Regions from separate parts of the Planococcus notacanthi genome, predicted to be linked through region 2. Evidence: predicted binding sites of a transcription regulator. Region 2 holds the regulator's gene; each other region holds the start of a gene.
The links. Region 2 encodes LexA, which represses DNA repair genes until DNA is damaged. Its sites were predicted from a motif close to CGAACATATGTTCG; they were not measured.
Positions count from the first base shown of each region.

Region 1: uvrB (excinuclease ABC subunit UvrB) is a predicted target of LexA. The motif match lies at 1,917-1,930, and genes of this name have one in related genera.
Region 3: QMA01_RS08240 (YolD-like family protein) is a predicted target of LexA. The motif match lies at 1,580-1,593, and genes of this name have one in related genera.
Region 4: parE (DNA topoisomerase IV subunit B) is a predicted target of LexA. The motif match lies at 2,238-2,251, and genes of this name have one in related genera.

Region 1 covers NZ_JASDCQ010000005.1:74,541-78,858, forward strand. The annotation lists gene QMA01_RS15765 (ABC1 kinase family protein) at 1-538, shown strand, start outside; gene QMA01_RS15770 (competence protein ComK) at 800-1,354, opposite strand; gene QMA01_RS15775 (IDEAL domain-containing protein) at 1,532-1,774, shown strand; gene uvrB (excinuclease ABC subunit UvrB) at 2,001-3,983, shown strand; gene uvrA (excinuclease ABC subunit UvrA) at 3,990-4,318, shown strand, end outside.
Region 2 covers NZ_JASDCQ010000001.1:600,682-604,999, forward strand. The annotation lists gene QMA01_RS02780 (hypothetical protein) at 3-191, shown strand; gene QMA01_RS02785 (hypothetical protein) at 339-770, shown strand; gene QMA01_RS02790 (hypothetical protein) at 832-1,026, shown strand; gene QMA01_RS02795 (class I SAM-dependent DNA methyltransferase) at 1,124-1,858, shown strand; gene lexA (transcriptional repressor LexA) at 1,920-2,540, opposite strand; gene yneA (cell division suppressor protein YneA) at 2,706-3,023, shown strand; gene QMA01_RS02810 (YneB family resolvase-like protein) at 3,020-3,673, shown strand; gene QMA01_RS02815 (DUF896 domain-containing protein) at 3,732-3,965, shown strand; gene tkt (transketolase) at 4,053-4,318, shown strand, end outside.
Region 3 covers NZ_JASDCQ010000002.1:167,703-172,020, forward strand. The annotation lists gene panB (3-methyl-2-oxobutanoate hydroxymethyltransferase) at 1-108, shown strand, start outside; gene QMA01_RS08230 (helix-turn-helix transcriptional regulator) at 287-523, shown strand; gene QMA01_RS08235 (DUF2178 domain-containing protein) at 507-863, shown strand; partial or broken gene QMA01_RS18210 (RNA polymerase sigma factor) at 1,246-1,458, shown strand; gene QMA01_RS08240 (YolD-like family protein) at 1,614-1,946, shown strand; gene QMA01_RS08245 (hypothetical protein) at 2,030-2,314, shown strand; gene QMA01_RS08250 (murein hydrolase activator EnvC family protein) at 2,418-3,722, opposite strand; gene QMA01_RS08255 (universal stress protein) at 4,129-4,318, opposite strand, start outside.
Region 4 covers NZ_JASDCQ010000001.1:1,118,140-1,122,457, forward strand. The annotation lists gene parC (DNA topoisomerase IV subunit A) at 1-256, opposite strand, end outside; gene parE (DNA topoisomerase IV subunit B) at 253-2,223, opposite strand; gene QMA01_RS05455 (CoA-binding protein) at 2,342-2,755, opposite strand; gene plsY (glycerol-3-phosphate 1-O-acyltransferase PlsY) at 2,886-3,476, shown strand; gene QMA01_RS05465 (HesB/YadR/YfhF family protein) at 3,499-3,798, shown strand; gene QMA01_RS05470 (hypothetical protein) at 4,057-4,318, opposite strand, start outside.

The sequences.
Region 1 (4,318 bases), on a different contig from region 2:
TGAATCCAATGAGCTGTCACAGATGGACAGTTTTGTTGTGGAACGCCTGCTCAACGACATGCAGGAAATCGTTCGGACCCAACCGGTTCAATTGCCCGCGGAATTTGCCTTTTTTGGCAGAGCGGCCTCGATATTCGTCGGCGTTCTTCATGTTTTGGATCCCAATGTGGATCTGTTGGCGCTTGCCCGTCCACGAATCCTGGAATGGGCTTCTTCACAAAAAGAAGGCAAAGGCCTCTTTGGCAAAGAAGATGTCCTTCGTTGGGTGTTGAATGCCACGGGTCCGTTGCGGGTATTGCCGCAGAAAGTCATCAACTATTTGGAAGAGCCTGAACGGATGCGCCATTACCTTGAAAATCGGGACGGCCGGGAACGGGAGCACCGCAGAAATCTGCAATCCCGGATGTTTGCTGGAATATTCACCATTCTATCGTTTTCGGGGATGTCCATTTCAATCTGGTTCTGGAACGAACCTTACCTTTGGGTTTCGTCGGTATTTTTCGTCGGCTCCTTATGGGTGTACCGGTCGATCAAATAAGGTCAACATAATAGTTAAATTTTTTCTAGAGATGCATGAAACAATAAAGAGTTGCCGCCTGCCTTCACATTTAGTGACTGCAGGCGGCAACTCTTTTCAGTTAATTCGCTGATGATCTGGAGCTAGTGGATGGAGCGGAAATACGTCTTGTGAAAAAGCTGGAGAAAGCGAAGGTCCATATGCATAAGGTGGGATATGGAGGCGTTGCGCAGCAAGGGAGTTTTGTATTTACTGAAAGAGAGTGCAATCTTGGAAAGGCAGTCAATCCCGCGGCTGTTCTTTACGTGGAGCAAACGTCCGTTTTGTCACATAAGCCATCGGATGGTTATGGACTCGTTGAGCTTTTTTGAAATACCGGCGCAGGGATCCGGCAAATGAATGCTGATTTCGCAAAGCGATAGGCGAGACATCCAAATATACGGTTTCACCATTGCTTAAGTAGATAATGCTGCCTTTGCCGCTGCTGTCACTTTCAATGAGGTCAATGGCGTCATAATTGAACCAGACGCATTCCTTATTCTTTGGAGAGTGTGTCGGGAAGAAAATAAGCGGATTGCCATAATACTCACCAATGATGATGGGTGGCTTATGTTTTACGCCGACCGCTTTTTGGGCATAAAGAGTGGCGCTTTCAAGAGAGGCACGGTAGAACCGGCAGGAAGTGGTCACTGTTTTATAAACCGTTTCTTCAACCACAAATTCATTACGGTCTTCGATTACGCGCAGACAGGTGCGATGTCCATCCGTATAGGGTAAAAGGGCATACGTATTTGCGCAGATTGTATAAGAAAGCGGCCTGTGATTCTTTTTGCTCATGAAGAATAACCCCCTAAATTTACTTTACATACCTTATTATAATGAAAAATGGAAATTGCACAATGCACATTAGATTGAAAATAAAATATTTTCTATTTGGTTGGAATTTTCAAATAAATCTTGATTTTTTCTATTTGCTTCATGTATACTAATGAAAAGCATTCGGGGTGAAGAAGAATGGAAAACTATTATTCTTATGCTGATTTCATGAAAGCGATGGCTCAAACAAAAAAAATCACGGAAGCGGAAAAACTGCTGAACGACATCTATTTGGATCTGTTCTTGAAACATGTGCACCGCTCCCAACAAGAAGCACAGCTTATGGCCCTAATCGACGAAGCCCTGGATAACAAAGATCAAAAAGCATTTACTATATATACTGCTCAATTACAGACATTGCAGCATGAAGAAACAGAATAAATGGCTGTAAAAAAGCCATAAAAAAGGAAGCGGGAATCCAACCGGCTTCCTTTTTTGTTTTCAAAAATAGAAAGTGGCGAGAGAAGAGGTTGTTTATGCTTTATGTCTGTGGACTGTCTTTTTTTTGCGGATTTCCTTATAAAAAACATACGTTCGCTTTTTGTTAGTGGTTTTTTAGGGCATATGTTAAAGTAGAAGTAACGAAATAAGGGAAGGACGTCTTATCATGAAACAGGAATTCAATCTTCAAGCTCCCTATGAACCGGCCGGCGATCAACCGCAGGCGATTGCCGAATTGACGCAAGGCATCATCAACGGCAAGCGTTGTCAGACTTTATTGGGAGCGACAGGAACAGGTAAGACCTATACGATGTCGAATGTCATTCAGCAGGTCAAAAAGCCGACGCTGGTCATGGCCCACAATAAAACATTGGCAGGTCAGCTCTACAGCGAATTCAAGGAATTTTTTCCTGATAACGCAGTAGAGTATTTTGTCAGTTATTACGATTATTATCAGCCGGAAGCGTATGTTCCTCAGTCGGATACGTTCATTGAAAAAGATGCCAGCATCAATGACGAAATCGACAAGCTGCGCCACTCAGCGACAAGCTCCTTATTTGAGCGGGACGATGTCATCGTCATTGCATCGGTATCCTGTATTTACGGCCTTGGTTCACCGAAGGAATACCGCGAATTGGTCGTTTCTTTGCGTAAAGGAATGGAAATCGAACGCAACCAGTTGTTGCGGAAGCTAGTGGATGTTCAATATGAGCGCAACGACATTAATTTTATTCGCGGAACTTTCCGCGTTCGTGGAGATGTTGTTGAAATCTTCCCGGCCTCACGTGACGAAAGATGTTTGCGCGTCGAATTTTTTGGTGATGAAATTGACCGGATTCGTGAAGTTGATGCATTAACGGGTGAAATTATTGGCGAACGCGACCATGTTGCCATTTTCCCGGCATCCCACTTCGTAACACGTGAAGACAAAATGATTAAAGCGATAGCAAACATAGAAGAGGAATTGGAAGCGCGCCTGAAAGAAATGCGCGCCGAAGACAAATTGCTGGAAGCGCAGCGCTTAGAACAGCGTACGCGCTATGACTTGGAAATGATGCGTGAGATGGGCTTCTGCTCCGGCATTGAAAACTACTCCCGCCATTTGACGCTTCGCCCACCAGGCGCACAGCCTTATACATTGATTGATTATTTCCCAGAGGACTTTCTATTGGTCGTGGATGAGAGCCATGTAACGCTGCCGCAAGTACGCGGAATGTTCAATGGTGACCAGGCACGGAAAAAAGTATTGGTTGATTATGGTTTCCGTCTGCCTTCAGCAATGGATAATCGTCCATTGACGTTCGATGAATTCGAAGAGCATATTAACCAAGCAGTTTTTGTATCGGCAACGCCAGGCCCTTACGAAATGGAACATACTCCGGAAATGGTTGAACAGATTATCCGTCCGACCGGATTGCTTGACCCGACCATCGAAATCCGTCCGATTGAAGGGCAGATAGATGACTTGATGTATGAAATTCGCCAGCGTGCAGAGAATAATGAGCGCGTACTGGTAACGACATTGACCAAGAAAATGTCCGAAGATTTAACAGCCTATTTGAAAGATGCCGGCATCAAAGTCAATTACCTGCATTCTGAGATCAAAACGCTTGAGCGGATCGAAATCATAAGAGAACTGCGGATGGGCGTTTACGATGTGCTCGTCGGGATTAACCTGTTGCGTGAAGGATTGGATATCCCGGAAGTATCTTTAGTGACCATTTTGGATGCTGATAAAGAAGGGTTCCTTCGTTCGGAACGCTCCCTTATCCAAACAATGGGACGGGCGGCACGAAATGCACATGGACACGTCATTATGTACGCGGACAGAGTGACGGATTCCATGCAAAAGGCGATGGATGAAACCACCCGCCGCCGTACGATTCAAGCTGCATATAATGAAAAACATGGCATTACGCCAGTCACCATACAGAAGAAAATCCGTGATGTCATCCGTGCCACTGTTGCAGCGGAAGAGTCCGAGGAATATGTTTCAAAAGCGGTTTCGGGCAAAAAGCTCAACAAAGAAGATCGCATGAAGCTGATTACGCTGCTTGAAACAGAGATGAAAGAAGCGGCAAAAGCGCTTGATTTCGAACGGGCTGCAGAGCTGCGCGATACAGTGCTTGAATTGAAAGCGGAAGGGTGATGAAACTTGAAAAATCAGGAAATACGGATACAAGGCGCACGTGCGCACAATTTAAAAAATATAGACGTTGTCATTCCGCGCGATAAACTTGTGGTCATGACCGGGCTTTCGGGCTCAGGCAAATCATCATTAGCATTTGATACGATTTATGCTGAAGGACAACGGCGTTATGTAGAATCTTTGTCTTCTTATGCCCGCCAATTCTTAGGACAGATGGATAAGCCGGATGTCGATTTGATCGAAGGCTTGTCACCGGCCATTTCCATCGATCAGAAGACCACCAGCAAGAATCCGCGTTCCACAGTAGCGACGGTAACGGAAATATATGATTACAT
Region 2 (4,318 bases):
ATTTGAGGAAAATCCAAGGACTTTCGAATCTTGTAGAATATTTGGAATCAGTGAATTATCCATTGGCTGCAGAGCAGATTACAGATTTAATGTCGAAAAGAAAGATTCCGCACCGCAAAGCATTCCAAGACACTGTGATCTTTAATTTAGAACACATTGACTGGTGGATTGCTGAGCAGCAGAAACGATGATTAATTGATGAACATGCTTGAGTAAAAGAAATAACCTTGTCGTCCGTTCTGCAAAGAACGAACTGCGAGGTTATTCTTTTTTGGTAACTTTATACACTTTTTTGCGTCTACTGTTATAATAGTCTAAAAACGGAGGGGGAATCGGCTATGCGCTTTTTAATGTCTATCATTGTTTTTTTAATCTTCTTTTCGTTTGCAGGCATTGGCACATATGTTATCGGACCCGATTTGTCGACCGACCGGCTGGTTGCCGAGGCGACAGAAGAGCTTCGGAACAACGGGCAAATGGAAAAAGTGGTGGAATATGTTGAAAGTGATCCACAAATGCTTGAATATGTAGAAGAAGCCAAAATTGCAGAGGAAGAGAGTATGCCTTTGCCATTTGAAACAACTGGAGATGCAGCGGGTACAGTCATCAAAAAGGTCGGCATTGCGGATCTGGCTAAAATGAAATCGGGAATTGAAGATGGCACGATGTCAGCAGACGAAGTGATTCAGAAGCTTGAAGAGGATTTGAATGAAGAAGAGCTGCTTGCCCTGAAAGTGATCGTATACAAGGAATTATACAAACAGCAATAATAAAGGATATATGCTAAACTGAGTCACGAAGATAAAGTAAAAGTTTAAAGGAGGCTATTGCATGAAACCGTTTCGCGTAGAGTTTTATTTTGATCAAGGCAATACCATCGTACACAATGTCCAGGCTGTAGATAAAGAATCGGCATTAAGCAAGATTCCTTCCAATGGCACTTATGAAATTTCAGATGAACAAACAGGCAATATTTATCGCATTACTATCAATTTAGTTAAATATATTATCGTCAGCGAACTGTAGAAGATTTTTTCTCGGCAAGCTGCACTTGAGGTGTTGCTTGCGCAACTCCTTTTTTTAAAAGATTTTTTGCATGACAATTCAATTGGGAGGCAAATGAATGGAGTTCAGAGGATCGAGTGCTTACGAGGAAAAAGATTTTTTGAAGAATTTTCTGCAAAGAAGAAATCGGACGGAGAGCCCTAATAACAGCATTGAAAAACCAATAATCTATGGCTTGCTTGGCAACTTTCAAAACCAGGATATACTCGATTTAGGATGTGGAGATGCTTTATTCGGAAAAGAACTGTTGGAAGCAGGAGCGCATTATTATCATGGTGTGGAAGGGTCTGAAGAAATGATCGACTTAGCGGCTGCAAATTTGGAGGGTGCCAATGCCGATCTGACATTGGCAATTATGGAGTCATTTGTTTTTCCTGAAAATACCTATGACATCGTCTCCTCTCGACTAGCCATCCATTATTTACCGGAAGTGGACGAACTATTCCGAAATGTATATGAATCCTTAAAAGCTGAGGGGAAATTTGTGTTTAGTGTGCAGCATCCACTGACGACCTCATCTTTTTCAAGTAAAATGTCAGGAGAAAAAAGAAGCAATTGGCTGGTGGACGATTACTTTAAAGAAGGAGAACGGCACGAACCGTGGATCGATAAAATTGTCGTCAAGTATCACCGAACCATTGAAAGCTATTTTACCTCTTTGACAAATGCGGGATTTAGCGTAACGAATGTTCGGGAAGGGAAGCCCGAGCGTCAAAATTTCAGTTCTGATGAAGAGTATAGTAGGAGAATGAGAATTCCTGTAATTTTAGCTTTCAACTGCCATAAACGCTAAAATGAAATTGTTTACATAATAAAAATATCCATTAAAAAAACCGGGGATTTCCCCGGTTTTTTTAATGGATTTGGCGATAAACGCCTACAACTTTACCAAGAATCGATACTTGGTCTACAATGATCGGATCCATCGATGAATTTTCAGGCTGAAGACGGAAATAATTTTCTTCTCGGAAGAAGCGTTTAACTGTTGCTTCATCCTCAGTCGTCATTGCGACAACAATGTCCCCATTATCCGCGGTCTGCTGCTGCTTAACCACTACATAATCTCCGTTCAAAATTCCGGCTTCGATCATACTTTCACCCATGATCTCCAGCATGAAGATGTGATCATCTTCAGTGCCATAACTTTGCGGAAGCGGGAAATACTCTTCCACGTTCTCAATTGCTGTAATAGGAACACCGGCAGTTACTTTACCGATTAAAGGAACATGCAATACCGGACTTTTATCGATTAACGCTTCGTCAGTGCTTATTACTTCAATGGCTCTCGGCTTGGTTGGATCCCGTCTGATCAAGCCTTTGCTTTCAAGACGTGCTAAATGCCCATGTACAGTCGAACTGGATGCAAGACCGACTGCCTCACCGATTTCGCGTACGGATGGCGGATAGCCTTTCAGCCGAACTTCCTCTTTTATAAATGACAGAATGTCTTCCTGGCGTTTGGATACTTTTTTCAACAGTTTCACCTCATTTGAGTAATTCTACTTGATTTCTACCAATAGTATACCAACTCGGGCATTGAAATGCAAACATAGGTTCGAATTTTATTCTTGACAAAAACACCTGTTCGCATTAATATGAGAACATACATTCCGAACATAAATTCTTAGGAGGCGGTTCAAATGACATTCATTCGACAAAATTCTTATCTTATCGCATTTTTCTCATTAATTGTGGTATTTACTTTTTACGCAATACTGTCCCATAATACAAACAGTACATCAATGAGCCAAGTTGAAATAGAAGAAGGCGACACGCTTTGGACTTTAGCTGAATCTTTCAGTGGCGCGACTCCCCATCATGAATGGATAGAGGAGATTATGAAAGAAAACAACCTTTCTACTCCAAAAATCATTGCAGGACAATCCCTTAAGATTCCAAGCGACCAATTGAAATTTGCTCCTGATGAGACCATTAAATTTGCAGGTGATGCTGAATGAAGAAAAATGCATTAATTTATTGCCGTGTCAGCACGACCAAAGATACGCAGGAATCCTCCCTTGAGAGACAGGAAGAAGAACTGATGAAATTTGCGTTTGAACAATCTTATAAAGTGGATGGTGTATACACCGATCAGCACAGTGGATACGAAATGGATCGTGACGGTCTGCTTGAAATGCTTAATTGCATCAAGGCAGAAAAAATCGATGCCGTTTTTATTCAGGATGAAACGCGTTTGGGCAGAGGGCATGCACGTATTGCTCTTTTGCATGTCATGAAGAAATATGGCGTGGAAGTTTATACCTTATCGGATATGGGGCCAATAGCCCTTAATGATATGGATGACATGGTGCTTGAAATTCTGGCAATCGTTGAAGAATATCAGCGCAAAATACATAATGCCAAAATCAAGCGGGGCATGAAACGCGCTGTGGAAAATGGCTATAAACCGGAAAAAAATCTAAAAGGCAAAGGCAATCCTGATGGACGGGAACGCTTGGATTTGCCTATCGATCAAATTGTCAGCCTGAAAACCAATGGGCTGACTTTCAGTGAAATTGCTGTAACCCTGCAAGGATTCGGCTACCAAGCGAGCAAGGCGACGGTTCATCGGCGATATAAGGAATACGAAAAGCTGATGAAAGACTAAAACATTGCAGAAACCTTACTTTTTTTGTACCATATGAAAAGAAGAAAGGTGGATGTCTATGTTATCACCAGACAAATTAACTAGAATTAATGAACTATCACGTAAATCGAAAACGACTGGATTATCCAAAGAAGAAGCAAAAGAACAATCTTCTTTGCGCCAGGAATATTTGCAAACGTTCCGTAAAACGATGCGTGGAACAATTGAAAATGTAAAAGTAATTGACCCGAATGGGAACGATGTAACACCAGAAAAGGTCAAAAATATTCGAGAGAATAAGTATTTGAATTAAATACTTATTCTCTTTTTCATTGTATTCTTTTCTATTGTTGACTAAACTAGAAAGGGATTATATTTTTGTTTGAGAGAGGATGTTACTATGTCAACCCACGCAGATCAACTTGCAGTGACAACAATTCGTACACTTTCCATCGATGCAATCGAAAAAGCAAATTCTGGTCATCCAGGATTGCCAATGGGCGCAGCTCCAATGGCATATACTTTGTGGACTAAGCATATGAACCACAATCCAAAAAATCCGGATTGGTTTAACCGTGACCGTTTTGTGTTATCCGCTGGACATGGTTCCATGCTTCTATACAGTTTGCTTCATTTAAGCGGCTATGGTTTAGAAATGGATGAAAT
Region 3 (4,318 bases), on a different contig from region 2:
CTGACCCAGTACGTCGACGAAGTAAAAACCGGCGCTTTTCCTGCAGAAGAACACCGCTTTACAATGAAAGAAGAAGAACTTCAACAATTGTACGGAGGAAAAGAATAGAAAGAAGAATACCCGGCATCTTGAAAAAGATGCCGGGTTTTCATGTGTTTTTATTGAAGAACCATATACGGATTCTTATGTAATAATAGCAAGAAATAAAAATATTATTTTATTAAGTATAAGTTTACTTTACTTTTATAAAGAATTTATTTATTATATTTTCTAAGAGGTGATGATCATGAAGAAAGATTTTGGGGACTCGATATCCAATAAGGTTTATGAATATCGGGTGCTCGCCAGAATGTCCCAGCAAGAATTAGCGGAAAAAGTGGGAGTTTCCAAACAAACCATCTTTGTTATGGAAAAAGGGAATTATGTTCCAACCTTGCTGTTAGCTTTCCGAATTGCCGACTTTTTTAAGGTTGATGTAAACGATGTATTTACTTATGTAAAAGGAGATGGTCAAAACGAATGATTTTTTCGCGAATATCCATCACGCTATTTTCGATCCTTTTAGGGCTTGGGCTGAACAATCTACTGGGAATTGGAATATTCTCATCGGGATTGGGTTTTTACTGCTCATGGGCAGTCTGATTCTTCTTTATGTGTCTTATAAGAAGATGGGGGAAAGCGATGAACGGACAAATCAATTGTCTTTAAAGAGCTGCTACTGGATGCTGTTGGCCATCATTTTATGTGACATCATCTTTCCGAAAGAGTATATGTGGACAATCTTTTTCCTGTTTAAATATTCGTTGGCATTTTTAGCTGGCGGTATCTGTCTGACTGTCCAGTATAAAAGGGATTTTGCATAAAAACTATTAGACATGGATAGAGGGGAGAAGATGTGGATCGACTACATTCTCTCTTCTTTTTGTTTATGCAGAGGACTTCAGTGCTGCACTGAAGTTCTTTTTTTTGTTTCTTAAAGGCCATCCTTTACTAGTTTTGATTTTAATTAAAAAAATATTCATAGAACTAAAGATGGGAAAAATCTATGGAATGATAAGGGAAAGAAAATTTTTTAAAGGATTTTGTAACGAAATAAATGCTTGAGGTATTAATACTAAGAACAGCAAGAAAGCGAGGGCAGTGATGAATAAGCTTAATGAAGAATACGAAAAACTTCACCCAAAAATCTATGCGTTTTTCTATGCGAAGACAGGCAAACAGGCGGCGGCTTAAGACCTTTGCCACGATACCTTTTATGAAGCGTGTAAAAGTATAGCGTCTTTTAATAACCATTCCACACTGTCCACGTGGATCTTCTCGATTGCGAATAACTTACTGAAAAAATATTATCGAAAAAACAAGTATCAGCAAAGCTTAATGCAAGAATTCGCAGAGATTCCAGAGGCTGAAATCCATTCGCTGGAAGAGTTGGTAGAAATCAATGAAGAACAAAACTAACATATTGAAAAGTATTGAAAGAGAGGAAACTGAAAACCTTCTTCTCTTTTTTTGCAGTTCTTCTTCAAAATAAAAAAACTTCTCTAAAATAGAGCAATTCCTCTTTTAAATGGGTATAATAAGAACAAATGTTCTTATTAAAGGGAGTGTAAGATATGGAGCAAAGAAGCATTACCGGCAAAAAAAATGAAAGAAGACAAACAAGGTGGGATGGCCTTTTCGTATCGGAACATGCATGGAATTCCATTAATGATCCGCAGCCGATGCTCAGCGCCGATGAACAAAGGGCTATCATTGGTATGCTGATAGTAGCCTGCGAACGGCAGTGCATGGTATTTATTCAATCCTGGCAGGACCGTCATTTCCACTATCACCGTTGCATAATTCAAAAGCTGGACCAAGAGCGGTGGACCATTACCTATGAAGATGCGTTCGGCGAGCGGCGACTGCCAATCGGTATGATTACATCTATACATATGCTTGATTGAATGATAAATTCTTTGTATCTATATCTTAATTATCGTAATAAAAAGATGCAGTTAAAGTAAACTTGAATCTTAGGAGGAGAAAAATGCATAGAATCAGCAAGCAGGAAGAAAACGAATTTCCGCTATTTACTACTCACGAAGAAGCGATAAAATTCTTTGAAGAGAAGTATGGAGAGAAATTTGTATTTGAAGAGTCTTCAGATACCAGTGATGGATTGTGTTTCTTCTATCGGTTAATTACAGACGAAGAGGCCTATATAAAAGGGATATCGGACTTGAACTCTACTGGATATATAGGAATTGAGTTTAAAAATAGCTATCAACCGATCCAAATTATGGAGAACGGCAGTATACAAATCGATCATTAAGAAAAATATTCAATCGAAGCATCCAAAACGATTAAACTGCTACATAGAGAAAAATAGAAAGAAAAAACCGGCATCTCCTGAGAGAAGCCGGTTTTTTAACATGTTATCGAACGTAAGGAGCAGGATTGACCGCATTTGAACGTGCGCCATTCCAAGGTCCTACGTGAATTTCAAAGTGAAGGTGTGTGCCTGTAGAACGGCCTGTGTTACCCATGCCGCCCACTTGCTGGCCTTGTCCAACTGATTGTCCAACAGATACATTGATCGAGCTCATGTGGCCATAAACGGTAGCGTGTGTCTGGCCGTTGATGGAATGTGTCAGGATGACCACGTTTCCGTATCCGCCCATATTGCCGGCGTAGGACACCATACCGCTCGCTGCGGCAACAATTGGTGTTCCAGGTGAGTTCGCGATATCCATTCCAAGGTGTGATTCTGCTCCGGCACCGATGTCACGGCCACCGAATCCAGAAGTGAAGCGTCCTGTTGAAGGAAGGATAAATGTTGAGCTGCCGGCTTTTGAAGATACCGAAGCTTGTGTAACAGTTGAAGCAGGTGCTGATGCAGACGCTGCTGCCTGGCGTTGAGCTTCCGCTTTGCGTGCTGCGGCTTCTTTAGCCAATCGTTCCTGCTCTGCTTTTCTGGCAATTTCCGCAAGACGTGCTTGTTCTGCGCCAATTTTCTTCTCGAGGTCTGCATTGATGTTCATCGTTTTCGCATGTTCTGCTTGCAGCGATGATTTTTCGTTAGCTAAGCGTGCCTGCTCTGCTTTCAAATCTTTCTCAAGCTGAGCCTGTTCGTTTTTCTGTGCATCAAGTGAATTTTTCAAGTTGACCAATTCGGCCTTTTTGGCTTCCTGTTCAGCTAGTTTCGTTTCCACTTCCGCTTTTTGTTCAGCTAAAAGTTTTTTATCGGCTGCTTGCTCACGCATGATTTCGCGATCCGCTTCGATTAAGATGTTGACTGCTGAAAAACGGTCAATGAAATCTACAAAGCTGTTTGCTCCAAGAAGTACATCTATGTAATCAACTGAACCTCCGCTCAACTGAATAGCACGTGCGCGTTCTTTCAAAAGCTCTTCACGTTCTGCAATTTTTCTTTCCAATTCTTCAATAGACTTTCTCAATTCATCGATTTCGATTTTTGTTTGATCGATTTCTGCTTGAGCAACGTCGATTTTGGTTTGTGTTTCGATGATTTGGTTATCTAACTCGCGGATTTTTGCGATGATTTTTTCGAGTGTGGATTGGTTTTGGGAGATTTCGTTGGTTTTCTGTTGAATCCCGGAGTTCAATTCACTTTGTTTCTGTTGAATTTCTTGTTGCTTTTTCTCTAAATCACTTAGTTTATCAGCGCTTGCAGTTGGTAAGAACATGGTTAGCGCCAGTAAAGCCGATAATGCGATCATCAGACATTTAGCTAATGGTTTCAAACTCTTGTGCTCCTTTCGATTTCCGTGGCTATTTATAATTATCGTGAAAAATTATTATGAGTCGATTGATTTTTCTTGGCGGTTGCCAAATGAAAAATCCAGCAGACCCATTGTAACACCACATAAACGTCTTTATTATTACAGTTTCTTATCATTTTGACTGCTAAAATGACAAAGTGTCTGATAAAGGGCGCTAAAACAATGATTTTTAATATAAATATGACATTTTGGTGAAATATTAATTGAAGGCGATAAAACTTTGGTGATTATTTGCTTTTTTTGGTAGTAGATTTACTGGAGGAAGAAAGTAGCGGAAGGTAAAGTAGGAAAAAAGATCATAAAAAAACCTTTCCCTTATTGTTTTTTAGGGAAAGGTTGCTGTTTAGTTTTCGGTAAATAAGTCTTCTTGGTCTCTGCGGACAACCAATACGTCGCATTTTGCTGTGCGGACAATTCGTTCGGAGACACTGCCCATGATAAAGCGTTCAGCTGCGTTCAGACCAGTAGCGCCACAAATGATGACATCGACATTCAATTTAGGAGCCAACTCTTTAGGGATGGCAACTTTAGGG
Region 4 (4,318 bases), 520 kb from region 2:
CATAAACCGAACTGTCACCATGTGGATGGTAGTTACCGATAACGTTACCGACAGTTTTTGCTGATTTCCGGAACGCTTTATCATTGGTATTGCCTTCGTGGTACATAGCATATAAAATCCGGCGCTGAACGGGTTTTAAGCCGTCACGGGCATCCGGCAGTGCACGGTCCTGGATGATGTATTTGCTGTAACGGCCAAACCGATCACCGATTACTTCTTCCAGTGGCAAATCTTGAAATCGTTCGGTTTGTGTCATACAAGTTCCTCCTCAGCGTGAATCAAATCATTTTCAAGAATATTGCTGTCTTCTTCCAGTCCGAAGTCGACATTGTTTTCAATCCAGCGGCGTCTTGGCTCCACTTTGTCACCCATTAGCGTCGTGATGCCGCGTTCTGCACGGGCACTGTCTTCAATGGTTACGCGGATCAGCGTCCGTGTTTCCGGGTTCATGGTGGTTTCCCACAATTGGTCTGCGTTCATCTCACCCAGACCTTTATAACGCTGCAGCATATAGCCTTTTCCGACTTTTTTGATGGATTCATCAAGATCGGCTTCTGTCCATGCATAGTCGATCACTTCTTTTTTGCCGATGCCTTTGGAGACTTTGTACAGTGGGGGCAAGGCGATGAAGACTTTGCCTGCTTCAATCAAAGGCTTCATGTAGCGGAAGAAGAACGTCAGCAGCAGCACTTGGATGTGCGCACCATCTGTATCGGCATCCGTCATGATAATGACTTTGTTATAAGCGATGTCGTCGATTGAAAAATCCGAAGATACCCCACCGCCGATGGCATGGATAATGGTCGAGATTTCTTCGTTCTTCATGATTTCCTCAAGTTTTGCTTTTTCAGTGTTGACGACTTTCCCGCGCAGCGGCAAAATCGCTTGGAATGTCCGGTCGCGCCCCTGTTTTGCAGAGCCGCCGGCCGAATCTCCCTCCACCAGGTACAATTCATTTTTTGCAGCATTTCGGGATTGGGCAGGCGTCAATTTACCGGATAACAAAGCATCCGATTTTTTTCGTTTCTTGCCGTTTCGTGCGTCTTCCCGTGCTTTTCTGGCGGCCAGGCGAGCCTGTGATGCCCGAATCGCTTTGCGTACCAGAGATGCGCTGAGATCGGCGTTTTCTTCCAGGAAATACATTAACTTTTGGGACACGACCGAATCGACGATGCTCCGTGCTTCGCTCGTACCCAGCTTGCTTTTCGTCTGTCCTTCAAATTGCAGCATCCCTTCGGGAATACGGACAGAAACGATAGCTGCCAATCCTTCGCGGATATCCGAGCCTTCCAGGTTCTTATCTTTATCTTTCAAGAGATTTATTTTTCTTGCGTAATCATTGAAGACTCGGGTCATCGCTGCTTTTGCGCCGGTTTCATGTGTACCGCCGTCACGAGTGCGGACGTTATTGACGAATGACAAAATCGTCTCGGAATAGCCATCGTTGAATTGGAAAGAAAACTCGATTTCCATCTCATCCTGCTGCCCCTCGATATAAGCCACTGGATGCAGCACATCTTTTTCTTCGTTCAAATAAGAGACAAATGCCTCAATACCGGTTTCGTAATGGAAAACATCCTTGGCTTCTGTCCGTTGATCGAACAGCTCGATCTTCAGTCCTTTCAGCAAGAAAGCCGATTCGCGAAGACGTTCTGACAATGTTTCATAATTGTATTTGCTTACAGAAAAAATGGCGTCATCCGGCAAAAAGTGAATGACTGTACCGGTTTCTTTCGTTGAACCGATTTCTTCCAATGTGGTGACCGGCTTGCCGCCATTTTCAAAACGTTGGCGGTATTTTTTGCCGTCGCGGTAAATAGTGACTTCCAAAAACTTGGACAGTGCATTGACCACTGACGCACCAACTCCGTGCAGGCCTCCGCTTGTTTTATAGCCGCCTTGCCCGAATTTCCCTCCAGCATGCAAAACCGTCAAAATCACTTCTGGTGTGGGTTTGCCGCTGCGGTGCATTCCTGTAGGCATGCCGCGTCCATAATCCCGGACACTGATGCTATTGTCTTCGTGGATCGTAACGGTGATTCTGTCTCCGTAGCCTGCAAGCGCTTCATCAACTGAGTTATCAACAATTTCATAGACTAAATGATGAAGTCCGCGTGTGTCCGTCGAACCGATATACATTCCCGGCCGTTTTCTGACGGCATCTAAGCCCTCGAGTACTTGGATCGCTTCTTCGTTGTATGCCGTGCTTTGAATTTTAGCCATCTAATTCCCTCCAACAAACATCTGTTCGTATAATTCTCTCTCTTAATCGTATTCTATTCTATGGCCATCTGTCAAACTTCATAGAAAAAGAGCGCTGGGCGCTCTTAGCGGTAATGCCTTATTTCAAAATGGCGTGTTCCACTTTGATGCAGCGGTCCATGATGACCGTATAGCCTGCATCAGCCAATCGATTAAATACATTTTCATCCACTACATTCAATTGTGTCCAAAAAACTGGACAATCGATTTTCACAAATTCATCAGCGATATCTACCAAAAACTCACTGCGCCGGAAAACGTTGACGATATCCACTTTTTCTGGAATATCACTCAAAGAAGCGTAACTTTTTTCGCCCAGTACGGAATCTGTCTGCGGATTAACTGGGATAATGCGATAACCGGCCCGTTGCATAGCTTCCGAAACCATATAGGATGTTCGGCTCGGATTAGGGCTGAGCCCGATTACAGCGATGGTTTTCGCATTGTCGAGTACGTTTTTGATTTCTTCACGGCTAGGATTGTTCAAGATGATCACCTGTCCTTTTTATTCTATCATACACGATTTCGTCTTGCCTGTTGAATAATCTGCCATCTATTGTTCAAAGATCTTCAGTCATGGTAAACTGATACTACAAAATAAGGTTGTTTTAAAGGAGTTTATCATGAGTACATTGCTTCCTATTCTATTAGCTTACCTGCTCGGCTCAATTCCATCTGCTCTGTGGATCGGAAAGTTATTCTACAATACCGATATTCGCACAAAAGGAAGCGGCAACCTGGGCGCCACCAACACATTCCGGACTCTCGGCAAAAAAGCAGGCATTGTCGTTACGCTGCTGGATATCCTGAAAGGGACCGCTGCTACATTGATTCCCCTGTACATTGCTACTGATATCCATCCATTGATATTCGGGGTCGTTGCAGTCATTGGCCATATCTATCCTGTATTCGCCAAATTTAAAGGCGGAAAAGCAGTTGCAACTTCAGGCGGCATTCTGTTGGGCTACCAATGGCCACTATTCATCATGGCAGTTGCAGTGCTATTGATTGCATTGAAAATCACTAAAATGGTGTCTTTGTCTTCAATCATCTTGGCCGTGGTGTTCATCATCTACACCACCATCTATGGAGTGATCACCGGTGATTACTTGTTTATGGTCGTCATCTACATTTTAGCGATTTTCATCATTTTCCGCCACCGGGCTAATATTTCCAGAATCCGTGCGGGTACAGAACCAAAAATCAACTGGTAACATCTGCGAAAGGACGTGCCATATGCAAATCAAAATCAGTGACGACGCATTCAATTGGTTTAAGGAAGAAATGGAAGTGTCTCCCGGTGAGTCGGTAAGGTTTTTTGTCCGCTACGGAGGTGCAAGCAAGCTTCAGCCCGGATTTTCATTGGGCGTCACTAAAGATCAGCCCCATGAAATGGATGTTCAGGTGGAGGAAGACCAAGTCACCTACTTTATTGAACAAAGCGATGTCTGGTATTTTGATGGACACGATCTTCAGGTCACGGTTAATGATGACCTGCACGAACTTGATTATTCATACTCTAAACAGAACGCTTAAATGAATGAATAGTTGGTTGTTTTATACATTCTCATGCATATAAGCATAAAAGCTGCCGTTAACTGTCTTGATTTTGACAGTTGACGGCAGCTTTTTCGATGTATTCCGGACAAATTCCAGACTGGTTTAGATGTTCAAAACCTGGGAATTGCAACAAAATTTATCAGTTGAATAATATTGCTACACGTATTCCCCCGAAAATCACGAGTCTTTTCGTCCGCACATCTTTCGGCAATTCGAGTAGAATAAAGAGTTTTTTTACCGATGAAATCTGTTTAATTGCTCCAGATAACCTTCAGTCTCCAAGATTTCCCGTTGCCGATCGCCGAAAAGATCGAAATGCGGGTAATCTCCCCGCAAATCCATCCACTCCCGTTTCAATCCGTATTTTTTGCCCCATTCCTCCAATTTGTCCATGTCGCAGCAACCCACTTTCGTCACGGTGCTGCAGCCGGGAAAACGCTCATCCACCCAGTAATGCGTCAAGAAAGCAATTCGGCCGTCCGTGACATCCTGTTTC